One region of the Streptomyces sp. NPDC042002 genome, then DNA from elsewhere that is predicted to be linked to it. Evidence: riboswitches for the same ligand, from Rfam matches in the RefSeq annotation. Region 1 holds a riboswitch; the other holds the start of a gene.
What was found. Region 1 has a riboswitch for FMN ahead of ribB (3,4-dihydroxy-2-butanone-4-phosphate synthase). Riboswitches for the same ligand answer to the same signal wherever they lie in the genome.

Region 1 (7,982 bases):
GGGTGACACCCCGTGCGCGCACTGCGCCATCGGCCAGGGCGACTACTTCGGCCTCCTGCTCCGGCGGCAGGGGCGCGGGCCAGAACTGGCCCGACTCCCGGAAGGGAGGTGCCAGCGGCAGCTTGCCCGTCACCGCGAAGTGACGCGTGCCATCAGGTGTGACGGCGCTCTCCACGGAGACATAGTCGCCGAAGGGGGCCCAGTCGGCCCCCTTCGAGGAACTCCTCGACCACCAGAGCCGGTTCGGCGCGCAGGAACTCCTCGATCACGGCGGCGCCGCGGTCGGGGTCCGTCACCCGGACCGTGTTCCGGCTGCCTTCGCCACGCACCGGTTTGACCACGGCGGGCAGACCCACCTGTGCCAGTGCGTCCGGCCATTGTCCGGCGGTGGTGACGACCGCGCTGCGGACGGCGTCCACGCCGGCCTCGTGCAGCCGACGCCGCTGAACGGATTTGTCGGTCAACCCCTTGACGGTTTCCGGGGAGTTGAACGGAAGATCGAGCCGTTCCGCAAGTAACGCGGTGTCGGTGAGCATGCGTTCGCTGAAGGTCAGGGTGCCTTTGGCCCCAACGGCGCGCAGACGGGCGACGACGGCGTCGTCACCGTCGGCCAGCGGTACGGGACCAGCGCAGTTCTCCTCCAGGAGCGGGCGGACCTGGCGGGCGTGCCCGGAGTCCGCGAGCACCACCACCACCACGGGCTCCGATGTGCCCAACCGACCGATGATCTCGCGTGGCGAGGCCGCACCCTGGTCGTAGACGACAACGATAGCCATCGGTCAGGCACGTTCGAACAGTTGGGGATCCTCGACCGCCTCGGCAAGCTCGCGGAGCGTGCTGCGGCGCAGAACTGCGGACCGCGGCATCGCGAGGCCGGACTCGATAGCGCGGGTGGAAATCGCCAGCGCCAGCAGCGAATCGCCGCCGAGGTCGAAGAAATCGGCTTCGACATCGTCGACCGAAATGCCGAGTACCTCTTCTCAAATTCCTCTGAGCATTTCCATGGCACCCTTGTCGAGCATGCCGGTTCCTCCCCCCGACTCGTGGTCGCTTTCGCGTATTGAATGCCCAACGGCGCAATGTCAAATACCACGAGAATTCTTGGTGAATTCATCAGGATTCGCAATTTGGGGCACGCAGGAAAGAGGCCCGGCAAATGCTCTTTGCAAAACATCTGCGGGCCTGCCGGGCCCGTGGTCCTTCCCTCGTGGCACTCCCCCGTCGGTCAGCCCAGGGTCGCTCCCGGCTGGGCCGAGCACACGGGGGCCGACCCCTCGGACCGCCGCAGATGGTCGATGAGGGCGGCGACGGAGATCAGGGCAAGTCCGTGACGCTCGGCGAAGTCGCGCAGCTCCGGGAGCCGGGCCATGGTGCCGTCGGAGTTGGCGATCTCGCACACGGCCGCTGCCGGGCGCAACCCGGCGAGCCGGCACAGATCCACACCGGCCTCGGTGTGACCGGGCCGCACCAGCACGCCGCCGTCACGCGCCCGCAGCGGGAAGATGTGTCCGGGCCGCACGAAGTCGCCGGGTGAACTCTTCCGTTCGGCCAGCAGACGGAGGGTCAGCGCCCGGTCCGCGGCGGAGATCCCGGTGCTGATGCCGACGGCGGCGTCGACGGAGACCGTGAAGGCGGTGCGGTGGCTCTCGGTGTTGCGGGGAACCATCTGATCCAGCTCCAGCCGGTCCAGATCGCCTCCCGGCATCGGGGCGCAGAGCAGGCCCCGGCACTCGGTCATGGCGAAGGCGACCAGCTCAGGGGTGGCCAGCTCGGCTGCGAAGACGATGTCGCCCTCGTTCTCGCGGTTCTCGTCGTCGACGACAACGACCGCCCGGCCCGCGGCGATCTCCGCGACCGCGTGGTCGATCGGATCGAGCGGCTGCACGCCCTCGGCGGTGGGAGACGGCATCGAATCGGTAGTGGTCATGCCCGTGGTCCTAGCGTTCGGTGGAAGCGAGGTCGGGGCGCGAGGCCGGCTGAGCGGGCCCCACACGCCTGGAACTCGGCGCTGCGACCGGTCGGGCGGGGTTGCGCGCCGGCAGGGGCACTGCCCGGCAATCGGCCCATCGAAGTCTCTCCTCGCGCTGGCGGCGCGGACTTCCGGGGCCTGGGACACGCGACGAGCACAAGGGCACGTGACACTTTCCCGTCGGGACGCCACAGTCCCCGTGAGGACGTGCGGAACTTCCACAGAGATCGGGAACGACCCTGCTCGCCGCGCACTGCCTCCCTTCCGGACTTTCACCGTCGGTCCAGGAATTTCACCTGGTCAACCGGCCGCTGGAGGCGGTCGGGTCGCGGACTGTAACCGCCGGTTCGGAATTTCACCGACCCCGGAGTGCGCAAACGTTCGTGATAACTTCCGTCAACCTTGCACACTCCGCGTGATCTTGACAAGACATCGGCGAAATCGAGTCATTGTGGCCTGCATCACGCATCGCCCGACAGGCGAACGACGCGCCGTTCCAGAAGAGTTGCCAACGTCTCGCGGCTGTGTCTACGATCCGCACGCCGCTAACTAACCGTCAATAAAGGTCAGATCGGCACCAGTTGACCGCTTCGACGAATAAGGGACTGCGTGGCGAGTTCGACCCTCCAGCGAAGCGGGCATTTCGGGTCCGCGCAATGCCGGATCCGTGTTTAATACGAGGATCAATACTTCAATGCGCAACAATTCTGAGGGCGCGCTGCGTGCAGCCGAGCCCACCGACAACGAAGCCGGGACCGCGGAGCCGGGCCGGTTCGCACCCGGCGCGACCATCCTGCGCCGGGAAGTCCTCGACGGACGGACATGGTTGAGCTACCCGGTCCGGGTGGTCGCCGACCGATCCGATCTGCTCGCGGTGCATCTGGCGCACGGCACCCGGCTCTCCTTCGGTGAGGGGGACTTCACCTGGGGTCCCCACCCCTGGCACGACGTGGCCGACCACTGGCGCAGCCGCGGCGTCCTCCAGCTCCAGCGCCCCGGCGACGCCTACGCCGTCTGGGTCTTCCGGGACGAGGCGACCGGCGAGTTCTCCGGGTGGTACATCAACTTCCAGGACCCGTACCGCAGGACCGCGGCGGGTTTCGACACCCTGGACCACGAACTCGACCTGTGGGTCCCCGCCGACGGAGGGCCGTACCGGTGGAAGGACGTCGACGAGTTCGAGCAGCGCGCCCGCACCGGCGGCTTCACGCCCGAGCAGGCCGCCGCGGTGCACGCCGAAGGTGACCGGGTCGCCGAACTGCTCGACCGGAACACGCCCTGGTGGGACCAGGAGTGGGCGCAGTGGCAGCCTCCGGCCGGCTGGGAGACACCTCCCGTGTGGACGGGTGCCCCCACCGCTCGCTGACCGCGCGGCCCCGAGCTGCCTCCGGCGTGCGCCGCGCGGAACTCCCCTGCGCCGCAGGACGGCTGGAGCCCGCATCGACGAGCGAAGTCCCCCGGCCCTGCGGGGCCGCCGGTCCGTCGGGCAGCCCCCGTTGCACCTTTCTGCGGTTCTCGGAACGCCCCTCACAGCACAGCACGACGAAAGGAACCAGGACCCATGCGCATCGCGTTACTGACTTCGGCTGGTTAGGGTGACGTTGACGCGTCGAGGTCCAGGCCGGTTCCGGCTATGAAGCCGTTGAAGGTGTCGGGCCGGTACCGAAGGCGCTTGAGCCGGTTGCGGACGAGGACTTCGAGTCGGTCGAGAACGACGACGGCGAGGTTGGCCAGGCTGCGTTTGACGTGGGCCCACACGCCCTCGACAGGGTTCAGGTCCGGCGAGCAGGCAGGCAGCAGGAACACCGTCAGCCACTCACGCTCGGTGATCAACTGCCGCATCCTGCGGGAGACGTGGGTGTTCAAGCGGTCAGTCCGCCCCCATCCGCATACCTCACACACCACTGGATACGGCCAACAACCCGCCCTCACCAGAACCTTTGCGAAAGATCACCCTGCCGAGCCGAAGTCAGTAACCACCTATCTTCCACTGTCCGCCGGACGTCCAAGCGGTCCGGGGCTGATCCCATGACGGCCTCGAACGTGATCGCCCGTACGGGGATTCCCGGGACATGAACACGGCCTTCGTCTGATTCTGTGCTCCGACCAAAGAGGCACATGCCCAGTACGAAGGCCGCGGGGGAATGAGTCTGCTGCAACATGACGTCCGGCGGGAGGCGTTCGCGGTCGCGGTCACACTTCCGGGACGACTTCTTCGACTGCCTGACCGCGCGTGGGGACACGCTGTTCGAGCTGACCGACGCGTTGCTGTGCGCGGACGGCCCGGTGACCACGCCGGTGGACCTGACGTTGACGGCCGAGCACAGGCGCGGGCACGGCGCCAGGCGGATTCCACTGGTCGTCGCGAATCAGCGGTAAGCGAGCTCTCTCGACCAGCGTCTCATGGCCTCGGCCGGGGTGGGGACTGTATCCGTGGTGTGTGAGGTATGCGGATGGGGGCGGACTGACTCCGGCCGGACGTCAGCGTCGGGAGACGGTACGGATGCAGGCGGCTGAACTGTCCGAGCAGAGGATCAAGTCGTCGGAAGTCGCACGACGGCTGCGGGTGAGCGTGAAGTCGGCCTATCGGTGGCACGGTTTGTGGCGGGACGGCGGTGTTCAGGCACTGGCCTCCTGTGGTCCGAGCGGGAGCCGGTGCCGCCTGTCTCCGCGGTGTCTGGAGAAGCCGGCCGTGTTTGCCCGGACCGGTGTTGAGCCAGGCGCGGGTGGCGCCGTTGTCGTCGACCACCAGGTAGTCGGCCAGGCCCTCGCCATTGATGTCGACGTCGTAGTCCCCGACGCCGGTGGCGCGCTTGGGCGGGGCGGGCTTGACGTCGACTGTCGCCTTGACCCAGCCGAAGCAGGGCGGTAGTTGGCGCCAGGCACATCCGCTGACCAGGACGTAGATGATGGCCGCGAAGAGAGTCTCGGCAGGGTCTGCGGCTCGTGCGGGCAGGCCGTCGGGAACGGGTCGGGGCTGGAGCGGAACAGGGCGGTCCGACGTGGTTTGGGCGGCGAGGGGGCGGGGCCACTTCTGCCGGTAGTGGGGGCTACTTCTGCCGGTAGATCTGCATGGTCCTCCCCCTCATGCCCGTGATCAACTTGTCAGGAGTGCTGGGGCGCTGGTTCTCCCCCTTCCTCGACACGACCACACCACTTGGCAAAGGAGCATGTACGTGCGCAGATTTAAGAGTGCCCTCACAGCGGTTGCGGCCCTGGCCGCCTTCGCGGGGGTGGGTGCCGCAGCGGCGCCGGCACAGGCGGCGACCTACTGCACGGACAAGGGCCAGAAGTACTTCTGCGAGTACGGCGTCTCGTCCACGAAACTCGACAACGGGACGACGGAGGAGTTCGTCGTCGGTGCCGATCACGCGGTGTGGACGAACTGGAGCTACCCCGACGGCTCCTGGAACGGATGGGTGTCCATGGGCGGGTGGGTGAAGAGCCAGATCGTCATCGGCCATCTGCAAGACAGTCTCTCGAACTTCACCATCGCGGCCATCGGCAGCGACGGCAACTACTGGTTCCGGGTCCGCTCCTCCAACGGCGCGTGGACCGCCTGGCAGGTGAGTTGCACCGTCCAGGACGGCCCGGGTTGCCCGTGACCGCCGTACGGCGCTCCCCTGTTCCTCGATGGCCAGGTCGGCCAGGCCCGCCGGGCCGAGGTAGCGGCCGGTAGCCGCGTAGTAGACCTCGATCCGGTGGTCGTGGTGGGGCATGAAGCAGACCTGGGCCTGGATCCCGGCCGCTGGGCATTCGCCCACCCTTGACCGCCCTGACCTACCCTACTGACTTCGGCTTTTCAGGGTGAGGCTGGTATGCCGAGGGTCAGGCCGGTGCCGGTTATGAAGCCGTCGAGGGTGTGGGGCCGGTACTGAAGGCGCTTGAGCCGGTTGCGGACGAGGACTTCGAGTCGGTCCAGGGCCATGACTGCGAGGTTGGCCAGGCTTCGTTTGACGTGGGCCCATACCCACTCGACGGGGTTCAGGCCGGGTGAGTAGGCAGGCAGCAGGAACACCGTCAGCCACTCACGCTCGGCGACGAGGTCGCGCATCCTGCGGGAGACGTGAGTGTTCAGCCGGTCCCACACGAGCACGATCGGGGCCTTGACCAGCTGGTGGACTCCGTCGATCAGCTCGATGAAGTCCCGCTCGTCCATGCTGCGACGTGTGCTTTTGCCAGTGGTGTGGGTGCGCAGACGGTGGCACAGCCGGGTCCGGGAACCCGGGCGCATCGCGATCAGCCCGGCCACCGACAGCCGCCCCGAACGCCGGCCGCTGATGGTGACGACCGGAGTCACTCCGCGTCGGCCCCAGGTCCGTCCTCGGGGCGGCCGTCGGGTGAAGCCGGCTTCGTCCTCGAAGCAGACGTAGCCCCCGCAGGCCGCCCGGATCCCTTTACCTCCGCCCAGGTCACCTCCCGCCACACGGTGACGGCCTGCTCGTCACCGTGTGGCGACCCGCCGGGCCGGGACCTGCGGGCTGAAGCCGAGCCGGTGCATCAACCTGGTGGCCCCGGAGACGCTGTAGAAAACGTGGAACTTCCTGCCGATCAGCGTGGCCACCCGCGCTGCCGTCCACACCTGGTCCTCCACCCAGCCATGCGCGGCCGGACCCTGTTCCAGAAACACGGCCGGCTTCTCCAGACACCGCGGAGACAGGCGGCACCGGCTCCCGCTCGGACCACAGGAGGCCAGTGCCTGAACACCGCCGTCCCGCCACAAACCGTGCCACCGATAGGCCGACTTCACGCTCACCCGCAGCCGTCGTGCGACTTCCGACGGCTTGATCCTCTGCTCGGACAGTTCAGCCGCCTGCATCCGTACCGTCTCCCGACGCTGACGTCCGGCCGGAGTCAGTCCGCCCCCATCCGCATACCTCACACACCACGGATACAGTCACCTACCCACACCCATCAGGAACTTCGTGAAGATTCACCCCGACGAGCTGAAGTCAGTAAGCGCGAGCTGCTGGTGGCCGGGCAGGAGACGCTGAGCCTGTTGCTGGCCGAGGGAATCGCCGAGGCGCCCGGTGACGCCAGCCCGATCGAGGCGGTCGCTGCCGGTCTCGAACGCGCCGCGAGCGCGATGCACCCCATGAATCGCGAGCTCGCCCCTCGCCTTAAGGCGGCCGTTGCCGCCAGCGCCGAACTTCAAGAGCGTGACGCCCTCAAAAGCGTCAGCCTCGCGGCCTCGATGACAACCGCTCTGACCGCCCGCGGCGTACCCGATCCGACCGCGGCTCTCGCGGGCGAGCTGGGCGTCCTCGCCTTCAAACGGGGGTACGCCGAATGGTCCGAGGACGACCGTGACGCCAAGGACGGGCTCGCCCGGTACACCCTGGCGGCCCTGGGCGAGCTGCGTGCGGCGAGCGCATCGCTGGGGTGACCGGACAACCTCACCCGTCGTTCACGGAACTGCGGCCAGGGCCCGAATTTTCCCCAAGGATGCTCTTCTCCCCACTCTGCTGGATCTTGAAGGGTGTCGGGAGGGTGGGGAGCGAAGAGCGCGTTCCGGGAGGTGACCCTGGGGCTGTCAGTGGTGCCGCTTAGGATCGCCGGCGATCGGGGGCGGGCTCCGGCGGGTGGGGGCATCATGAGTTTTGATCTTGCGGTGTGGTTCGAGCAGACGCGTCCGTCTCGCGCGGAGGCGGTGCAGAAGCACGGGCAGCTGTGCGAGGGCGTATCTGGAGTGGTTGTCGGGAGCCCAGCCGTGGCGAGGTTCCACGAGTCCCTGATTGTGGAGTTTCCCGAGGCGCCGGCTCCAGATTCGCCTTGGTCGGCCGGCCTGGACGTCTCCGCGGAATGCGTGCTGATGCCGATGGGGTGGGGCCGTGTGGCCGAGGTGGCTCCGCGCGTCGTCGAACTGGCCGGTGAACACGGGTTGGTCTGCTTCGATCCCCAGGCCGGGGTGGTCCATGTCCCGCCTGGCCTGCGGGGACCGGCCGCGCTGCGGCTGCAGTCGTGTGTCGGCCTGCAGGTGAAGGATCCGGACACCGAGAGCGTTGAGCGGGCG
Region 2 (7,982 bases), on a different contig from region 1:
CGGCCGGAAGCGGTACGCCGAGAAGGCCTCCCAGATCCTGCGCACCTGGTTCCTGGACCCGGCGACGCGGATGAACCCGAACCTGGACCACGGCCAGTTCATCCCCTGCAAGTACGACGGCCGGGCCATCGGCGTCATCGACTTCTCGCAGTCCTACACGAGCGTCCTCGACGCGATCGCCGTCCTGGACACCGGCGCCCCCGGCTGGTCCCGGCGCGACCGGGCCGCGATGCTCGACTGGAACACCGGCTTCCGCGACTGGCTGACGGACAGCGCCTTCGGCAAGGAGGAGGGCGCCGCGCAGAACAACCACGGCACCTTCTACGACCTCCAGTTGGCCGCCCTCGCGTACGCGACCGGCGACAAGGACCTCGCCCGGCGGACCGTGCTCGCCGCGCGCGCCCTGCGCGTCGACCCGCAGATCGCCGCCGACGGCAGCCAGCCCCAGGAACTGGCCCGCACCCGCAGTTGGCACTACTCGACCTTCGACCTGGTCGCGTACACCCGCCTCGCGGCGATCGGCCGGCACGTCGGCGTGGACCTCTGGAAGTATCAAGGGCCGGACGGCCAGAGCCTGTTCAAGGCGGTCGACTACCTGCTGCCCGCCGCGACGGGCGCCGAGCCGTGGAACCATCCCGAGCTGGAGTTCCACCGTTTCGCCGCGAGCGACGTGGTGCACGCGGCGGCCGACGCCGGCGACCGGGCCGCGCGGGCCGCCGCTTCGAAGCTCGAAGCACCGCCCGGCGGAGATCTGTGGGAGCTGCGGCCGGCCGCCGAGCAGCTCGACTCGATCGCGGGCTGATCCCGCCCGGACAGGGCTCCTGAGCGTTTGCTTAGGATGGGGGTGGCGTTTCAGCCATACGTGCCCCATCCGCACGCCGTACGTCCCAGGAGCCCCGCCCGTGACCGCCGAAGCCCCCGTCGCCCCCGCCCTCCCGTACGGACGGCTCCTGCCCGTCACCGTCCACTTCGACGACCTCGACGCGCTCGGACTGCTGCACAACGCCCGGTATCCGGTCATGGTCGAGCGCGCCTGGGCCGCGTTGTGGAGCGAGCGCGGCTTCGGCTTCGAGGGCGACTGGGAGGCGGCGGGCGACTCGTGCAACGCCGTCAAGGAACTGCGGATCACCTATGAGGCCCCGGTCAGCCGTCCCGGCGCGTACGCCGTCCACCTCTGGCTGGAACGGCTCGGGAACACCGGACTCACGTACGGCTTCCGCTTCTGCTCCCTCGACGGCGCGGTCACCTACGCGCACGGAACCCGGGTGCTCGTCCGGCTCGACGCCGGGACGCTGCGTCCGACCCCGTGGAGCGACCGGTTCAGGTCCGCGGGCCGGGAACTGCTGCGCTCGGGGGACTGACCTTCGGACGGCTGCGGTCCCCGGCCCGCAGCACGCCCGCGAGCACGGTGAGCCCGAACGCCAGGACCGTGACCAGCCCGAACGACACCATCAGGCTCGTCGCCTGGGCCACCGACCCGATCAGGCTCGGCGCGATCAGTCCCGAGGTGTACGTGATGGTCGCGACGCCCGCGATGGCCTGACTGGGGTTGGGGCCGCTGCGCCCGGCCGCCGCGAAGCAGAGCGGGACGACCACCGCGATCCCGAGGCCGAGCAGCGCGAAGCCGCCCATCGCCACGGCCGGATCCTCCGCGACGACGATCAGCAGCCCGCCGAGCACGGCCAGCACACCGCCCGCCCGTACGGTGCGCACGGCGCCGAATCGGTTCACCACCGAGTCGCCGACCAGCCGGGCCACCGCCATGGTCAGCATGAAGCCGGTGGTCGAGGCCGCGGCGAGACCGGCCGAGGTGTCCAGCTGGTCGCGCAGATAGACCGCCGACCAGTCCAGGCTCGCGCCCTCCGCGAACACCGCGCAGAAGCCGACCGTGCCGATGAGCAGCGCCGACCGGGGCGGCAGTGCGAAACGCGGCGGCGGCTCCTCGTCCTCGGTGGGCCGCAGATCGAGCACCCAGCGACAGGCGGCGAGACCGACGAGCGTGAGGGTCGCCGCCGCCAGAACGTGGTGCAGGCGCGCGTCCGAGCCCAGCTGCGCGGCGAGCGTGCCGGCCGCCGCGCCGATCAGGGCGCCGGCGCTCCACATGCCGTGCAGCCCGGACATGATCGACTTGTCGAGCCGGTTCTCGACCTCGACACCCAGCGCGTTCATGGCGACGTCCGCCATCCCCGCCGTGGCGCCGTAGACGAACATCGCGAGGCACAGGGTGAGCAGGTTCGGCGCCAGGGACGGCAGGATCAGCGCCAGCGTCCACAGGGCCATGAGTCCGCGCAGCGCCGTACGGCTGCCGAAGTGGTGGGTGATCCGGCCGGCCAGCGGCATGGAGCAGGAAGCGCCCAGGGCGGTGAAGGCGAGGGCGAAACCGAGCTGCCCGGCGCTGACCGACGCGTGGTCCTGGATCCACGGCACGCGCGTCGCGAACGACCCGGTGACGGCTCCGTGCACGGCGAACACGGCCGCCACGGCGTACCGGGCGCGCTTCACCTCGCGCTGGTCGAAGACCACGTCACTCATGCTCAGGCCCCTCCCCGGGTGATGGTTCCCCATGCTGCCGCCGTAAACTATCAGGAACCCTGCCTGATAGATAGACGACCGCTCACCGCCCGCTCACCGGGCGGCCCCGCCGATCTGGGAGGATTTCCGGCATGCCCGCATCCCCGAGCACCGCACGGGCCATCAACGACCGGCTCGCCCTGCGGCTGTTGCAGCAGGAAGGCCCTTTGACGGCAGGGCGGTTGAAGCAGCTCACCGGACTGTCCCGGCCGACCGTCGCCGACCTCGTCGAACGCCTCACGGCCTCCGGACTCGTCATGGTCGTCGGGGAGTCGGGGGAGCAGCGGCGCGGCCCGAACGCCCGGGTCTACGGGATCGTCGCGGACCGCGCCCACCTGGCCGCGCTGGACGTCCGTACGGAGGGAGTCTCCGTCGTCGTCTGCGACCTGGTCGGTCACGTCCTGGCCGAGGCGTCCGTGCCGATCGGCGGGGACACCGGGACCGGACCGGCGGTCGAGCAGGCGGTCGCGCTGGTCGAACGGGTGGCCAAGGAGGCCGGGACCCTCGGGGCGACGCCGCCGCGCGAACTCGTCAGGGGGTGGGGCAGGCTGCACACCGTCGGCATCGGCGCGCCCGGCCTGATCGACCCCGCCACCGGCGAACTCCGTGACTCCTCGGGCCTGCCCGCCTGGCACCGGCGGCTGGTCGCGGCCCTCCAGGAACGGCTCCCCGAGGCCCGCGTCCTCGTCGAGAACGAGACCAACCTCGCCGCCCTCGCCGAGCAGCGCGACGGCATCGCCCGCGACCGCGACACCTTCGTCCTGCTGTGGCTCGGTCACGGAACCGGCGCCGCCGTCGTCCTCGACGGCGCCCTGCGCCGCGGCGCCTCCGGAGGCACCGGGGAGATCGGCTTCCTGCCCGTGCCCGGCACCACGACCCTCCCCTCGGCGACCGACTGCGAGGGCGGCTTCCACTCGCTGGCCGGGTCGGCGGCGGTCGCGGCACTCGCGGCGGAGCACGGCGTCTCGGCGGAGCCGAACGCTCACGAACCGCATGCCGCGGCGCTGGTGAGACAGGCGGTGGCGGCTCCCGGCTCCCCGACGGCCGCCGGTTTCCTCGACGCCCTCGCCGACCGCCTCGCCATCGGGGCGGCCTCCGTCATCGCCGTACTGGACCCCGGCTGCGTGGTCCTCGGCGGCGAGGTCGGCCAGGCGGGCGGCACCGCGCTCGCCGCACGGGTCGAGCGGCGGCTCGTCCGTATGTCGCCGCTCCCGACCGAGGTGCGCGCGAGCACCCTGGGCGGCGGCGCGGTGCTGCGCGGCGCCCTGCTGACCGCGCGCGACGGCGCACAGGACGAACTGTTCGCCCCGCCGTCGTCGCGGTAGGTCCCCGGCGGCCGGCCGGCGTCGAGGACCCCGCCGAGATCCCTGCCGTTGTACGGCCTCCCCGAGAGCGGCGCGCGTTCAGCGCGGGTTCTGGGAGCGCGCTCGCAGGAAGTCCTCGAACGTTCCCCTGCCCACGGCGTGCCCCGGGGTGAGGTGGTGGCCCTCCCGGAACGCCCGGTAGGTCTTGCCCGCCAGAGGTACGTCCAGCAGCGGGCGCCGCTTCCCGGTGGCGCGCAGGTGGGCGGCGGCCAGTGAACGGAACGTGCGCACCTGGGGCCCGCCCATGTCCTCGACGCGCCCCGCGGGCGCACCGGCCGCCAGTTGGGCCAGCCGGTCGGCGACCTCGGCGACCTCGATCGGCTGGTCGGAGATCCCGGCGGGGAGGATCAGTACGGGCAGCTTCGCGAGCCCCGCGAGGACCTGGGCGACGAGGTCGTGGAACTGGGTGGCGCGCAGGATCGTCCAGCCGATCCCGGACCCCTCGATCAGCTTCTCCACGGCCCACTTGGTCTTGTAGTAGCCGAACGGGACCCGGTCCACGCCGACGATCGAGATGTAGACCAGATGCGGGACGGCCGCCCGGCGCGCGGCCGCGATCAGTCGCTCGGCCGCCCGGTCGTCGCCTCCTCGTGGTGAGGTCGCGCAGTGCACGATCGCGTCCACCCCTGTGACGGCCGCGTCCAGGCCGATGCCGCCCTCGCGCAGATCGACGGCGTACACCTGCGCGTGCCGGCTGAGCACCCGCACCTCGTGCCCGTCGGCCCGCAGCCGCTCGGTGACGAGCCGGCCGAGGGTTCCGGTACCGCCGGTCACCAGGATCCTGGTCATGGGGTTCAGTCCTTTCGACGCCCGGACGCTCCCGGCCGGAGCACCCTTCACCACTGGAGACCGGACAGCCCCCGCGGAGGTGACGACAGGCCGAGCGGGGCGATGTCCTCGTTCCGCGTGGGCTCGCTTCCGTGTCCTGTACGGGTTCAGGTTCGCGCCTCGCACGGGCGCGGGCGACACGGCCCGGAGCCGGCGGTGGGGTTCGTCGCCACGCCTTTGGCCTCGCGGAGGCCGTGGGCCCGCGGAGCGCACGGGTTCCGGCGGCGCGGGGGTTCCGGCGGTCCGCCCGTGCGGCTGGGGGACCCGGCGGCGGGGCAAGGGCCTTCGTCACCGCCGCCGGGTCGATCGTGGGGGACCGGCGATGAATGATCACGCAGTCTTGATCGAGGACACTAAGAGGACTAGACCATAGCGTCAATAGGTATGGACCAATTTTGACGGCGTGTGCTACGGCCCAAAGTCGCGCGATGTCACGGAGGTTGACCGGCGACACCCTTCCGCGGAAGTCCATGCCGATCAGCTGTGAGCCACCCCACAGGGCGTCCGCCGCATGGCTGTCGGCCGGGCGTGGCACACTGGCCCTGTACCAGAAGCAGCGCACTCCGGGGTCGGTGTAATTCCGAACCGGCGGTTATAGTCCGCGACCCGGTCGCTTCCAGCGGCCGGTTGACCAGGTGAAATTCCTGGACCGACGGTTAAAGTCCGGATGGGAGGCAGTGCGCGGCGGGCGGGCATCTGTGCGCGCTGCCGTTTGTCGCTTCTCGTCCTGCGGGACGAGTGCTCTTTCGGCGTAGCTCCCGGTGTGCCGCGGTCCGCTCATTCTGTCGTCATCGACAGCCCCGGAGTCCGTGCCCTATGAGGCAGGAGGACCCGGGAAGTGTTCACCGGAATCGTCGAAGAGCTGGGTGAGGTCACCGCCGTCGAGACGCTCGACGACGCCTCGCGTTTCCGCCTGCGTGGCCCCGTCGTCACGCAGGGCGCGCAGCACGGCGACTCCATCGCCGTCAACGGAGTCTGTCTCACCGTCGTCGAGCACGAGGGCGACGAGTTCACGGCCGACGTCATGGCCGAGACCCTGAACCGCTCCAGCCTCGGCGCCCTCACCGTGGGCTCACGCGTCAACCTGGAACGGCCCATGGCCGTGGGCGAGCGCCTCGGCGGTCACATCGTGCAGGGACACGTCGACGGCACCGGCGCGGTCATCGAGCGCAAGCCGTCCGACAACTGGGAGATCGTCAAGATCTCGCTGCCCGCCGACCTTTCGCGCTATGTGGTCGAGAAGGGCTCCATCACGGTCGACGGCATCAGCCTGACCGTCGTCGACGCCGGCCCGGACTACTTCACCGTCAGCCTCATCCCCACCACCCTCGACCTGACCACGCTGGGCCGCAAGCAGCCCGGCGACCCGGTCAACCTCGAGGTCGACGTCATCGCCAAGTACGTCGAGCGGCTGCTCGGCGCCCGCGGCGAGCAGCCCGCCGGTCTGCCCGGAGTCCAGGGGGCCGGGCAGTGAACTGGCTCAACTCCGAGGCCTTCGTCCTGCTCGACCAGCACATCAAGTGGTCGGACATGATCGGCAACGTGATCGGTCTGATCGCCCTCGCGCTCGGCTGGCGCCGTTCCCTGTGGAGCTGGCCCGTCCAGTTCCTCTCCGGCGTCATCCTGTTCGCGGCCTTCTTCGGCCACCTCACCGGCAGCGCCGGCAAGCAGGTCGTGGTCATGGCCGTCGCCCTGTGGGGCTGGTGGCAGTGGAACCGCGGCGGGGGCAAGGACGGGCGCGTCTCCGTACGGTTCGCCACCTGGCGCGAGCGCGCGTACATGGTGGGCGCCGCCGTCGTGGGCACCCTCGCGGTCAGCGCTCTGTTCCACGCGTACCCGACCCTGTCCTGGGACCCCTGGCCGGACGCCTACATCTTCGTCGGCACGATCGTCGCCATGTACGCGCAGGCCCGCGGCATGGTCGAGTTCTGGTTCGCCTGGCTGCTGGTCGACGTGGTGGGTGTCCCGCTCAACTTCGCCAACGGCTACGCCTTCTCCGGTTTCGTCTACGTCCTGTACGGCGCGCTCGTCCTGTGGGGCCTGCGCGACTGGTGGCTGCGCTCCCGTGAGGCCGGGCAGCCCGTCCTGGAAGGAGCCCCGGCATGACAACGGCGCCGGTTTGGTACAGCACCGGGCACGATCAAGATGCCTCGGACTTCGCGCTCGACCCCGTCGAGCAGGCCATCGCCGACATCGCGGCCGGCCGTCCCATCGTGGTCGTCGACGACGAGGACCGGGAGAACGAGGGAGACCTCGTCGTCGCCGCCGAGATGGCGACCCCCGAGATCGTCGCCTTCATGATGAGCGAGTGCCGCGGGCTGATCTGCGCGCCCATGGAGGGCGACGAACTCGACCGGCTGCGCCTGCCGCAGATGGTCGACGACAACACCGAGTCGATGAAGACCGCGTTCACGGTGTCGGTGGACGCGTCCGCCGCGCACGGGGTGACCACCGGCATCTCGGCGGCCGACCGCGCCGCCACCCTGCGTCTCCTCGCGGACGGCGTCTCGGGGGCCGAGGACTTCGTGCGCCCCGGCCACATCTTCCCGCTCCGCGCCCGGCCCGGCGGCGTCCTGGCCCGCAACGGTCACACCGAGGCCGCCGTCGACCTGGCCCGGCTGGCGGGTCTGCGCCCGGCCGGAGCGATCGTCGAGATCGCCGGCGAGGACGGCCGGATGCTCCGGCTGCCCGAGCTGATCCCCTTCGCCCGCAAGCACGGCCTGACGATCATCTCCATCGAGGACCTGATCGCCTACCGCCGCTCCGCCGAACTCGTGACGTCGGCCGGGGCCGGGGCGGCCCCCGCCGCACCCACCGTCCGCCGCGAGGCCGAGGTCCGTCTCCCCACCGCCTTCGGCGAGTTCACCGCGTACGGCTACCGCTCCACCGCCGACGGCGTCGAGCACGTCGCCCTCGTCCACGGCGAGATCGGCGACGGCGAGGACGTCGTCGTCCGCGTCCACTCCGAGTGCCTCACCGGCGACGTCTTCCACTCGCAGCGCTGCGACTGCGGACCCCAGCTCCAGACGGCCATGGAGCGCATCCAGACCGAGGGCCGCGGCATCGTGGTCTACCTGCGCGGCCACGAGGGGCGCGGCATCGGCCTGCTCTCCAAGCTGCGCGCGTACGAACTCCAGGAGCGCGGCCGGGACACCCTCGACGCCAACCTGGAACTCGGCCTGCCCGCCGACGCCAGGGACTACGGCGCGAGCGCGCGGA

Region 2: it holds a riboswitch for FMN, as region 1 does, so the genes downstream of both, ACZ6KY_RS16280 (riboflavin synthase) here and ribB (3,4-dihydroxy-2-butanone-4-phosphate synthase) in region 1, are expected to answer to the same signal.

What each region holds. Positions count from the first base shown of each region.
Region 1 is NZ_JBVJCT010000002.1:447,659-455,640, reverse strand. Features, by position in the region: gene ACZ6KY_RS04790 (ATP-grasp domain-containing protein) at 153-776, opposite strand; gene ACZ6KY_RS04785 (phosphopantetheine-binding protein) at 780-965, opposite strand; partial or broken gene ribB (3,4-dihydroxy-2-butanone-4-phosphate synthase) at 1,274-1,927, opposite strand; FMN riboswitch at 2,216-2,346, opposite strand; gene ACZ6KY_RS04775 (ribonuclease FAU-1 family protein) at 2,664-3,335, shown strand; partial or broken gene ACZ6KY_RS04770 (transposase) at 3,560-3,841, opposite strand; partial or broken gene ACZ6KY_RS04765 (NF041680 family putative transposase) at 4,114-4,312, shown strand; partial or broken gene ACZ6KY_RS04760 (helix-turn-helix domain-containing protein) at 4,410-4,706, shown strand; partial or broken gene ACZ6KY_RS04755 (IS5/IS1182 family transposase) at 4,809-4,904, opposite strand; gene ACZ6KY_RS04750 (DUF8189 domain-containing protein) at 5,146-5,574, shown strand; partial or broken gene ACZ6KY_RS04745 (IS630 family transposase) at 5,772-6,851, opposite strand; partial or broken gene ACZ6KY_RS04740 (TetR family transcriptional regulator) at 6,927-7,355, shown strand; gene ACZ6KY_RS04735 (hypothetical protein) at 7,488-7,982, shown strand, end outside.
Region 2 is NZ_JBVJCT010000009.1:89,586-97,567, reverse strand. Features, by position in the region: gene ACZ6KY_RS16305 (alginate lyase family protein) at 1-802, shown strand, start outside; gene ACZ6KY_RS16300 (acyl-CoA thioesterase) at 903-1,361, shown strand; gene ACZ6KY_RS16295 (MFS transporter) at 1,321-2,532, opposite strand; gene ACZ6KY_RS16290 (ROK family transcriptional regulator) at 2,664-3,896, shown strand; gene ACZ6KY_RS16285 (SDR family oxidoreductase) at 3,975-4,724, opposite strand; FMN riboswitch at 5,318-5,448, shown strand; gene ACZ6KY_RS16280 (riboflavin synthase) at 5,602-6,237, shown strand; gene ACZ6KY_RS16275 (nicotinamide mononucleotide transporter family protein) at 6,234-6,869, shown strand; gene ACZ6KY_RS16270 (bifunctional 3,4-dihydroxy-2-butanone-4-phosphate synthase/GTP cyclohydrolase II) at 6,866-7,982, shown strand, end outside.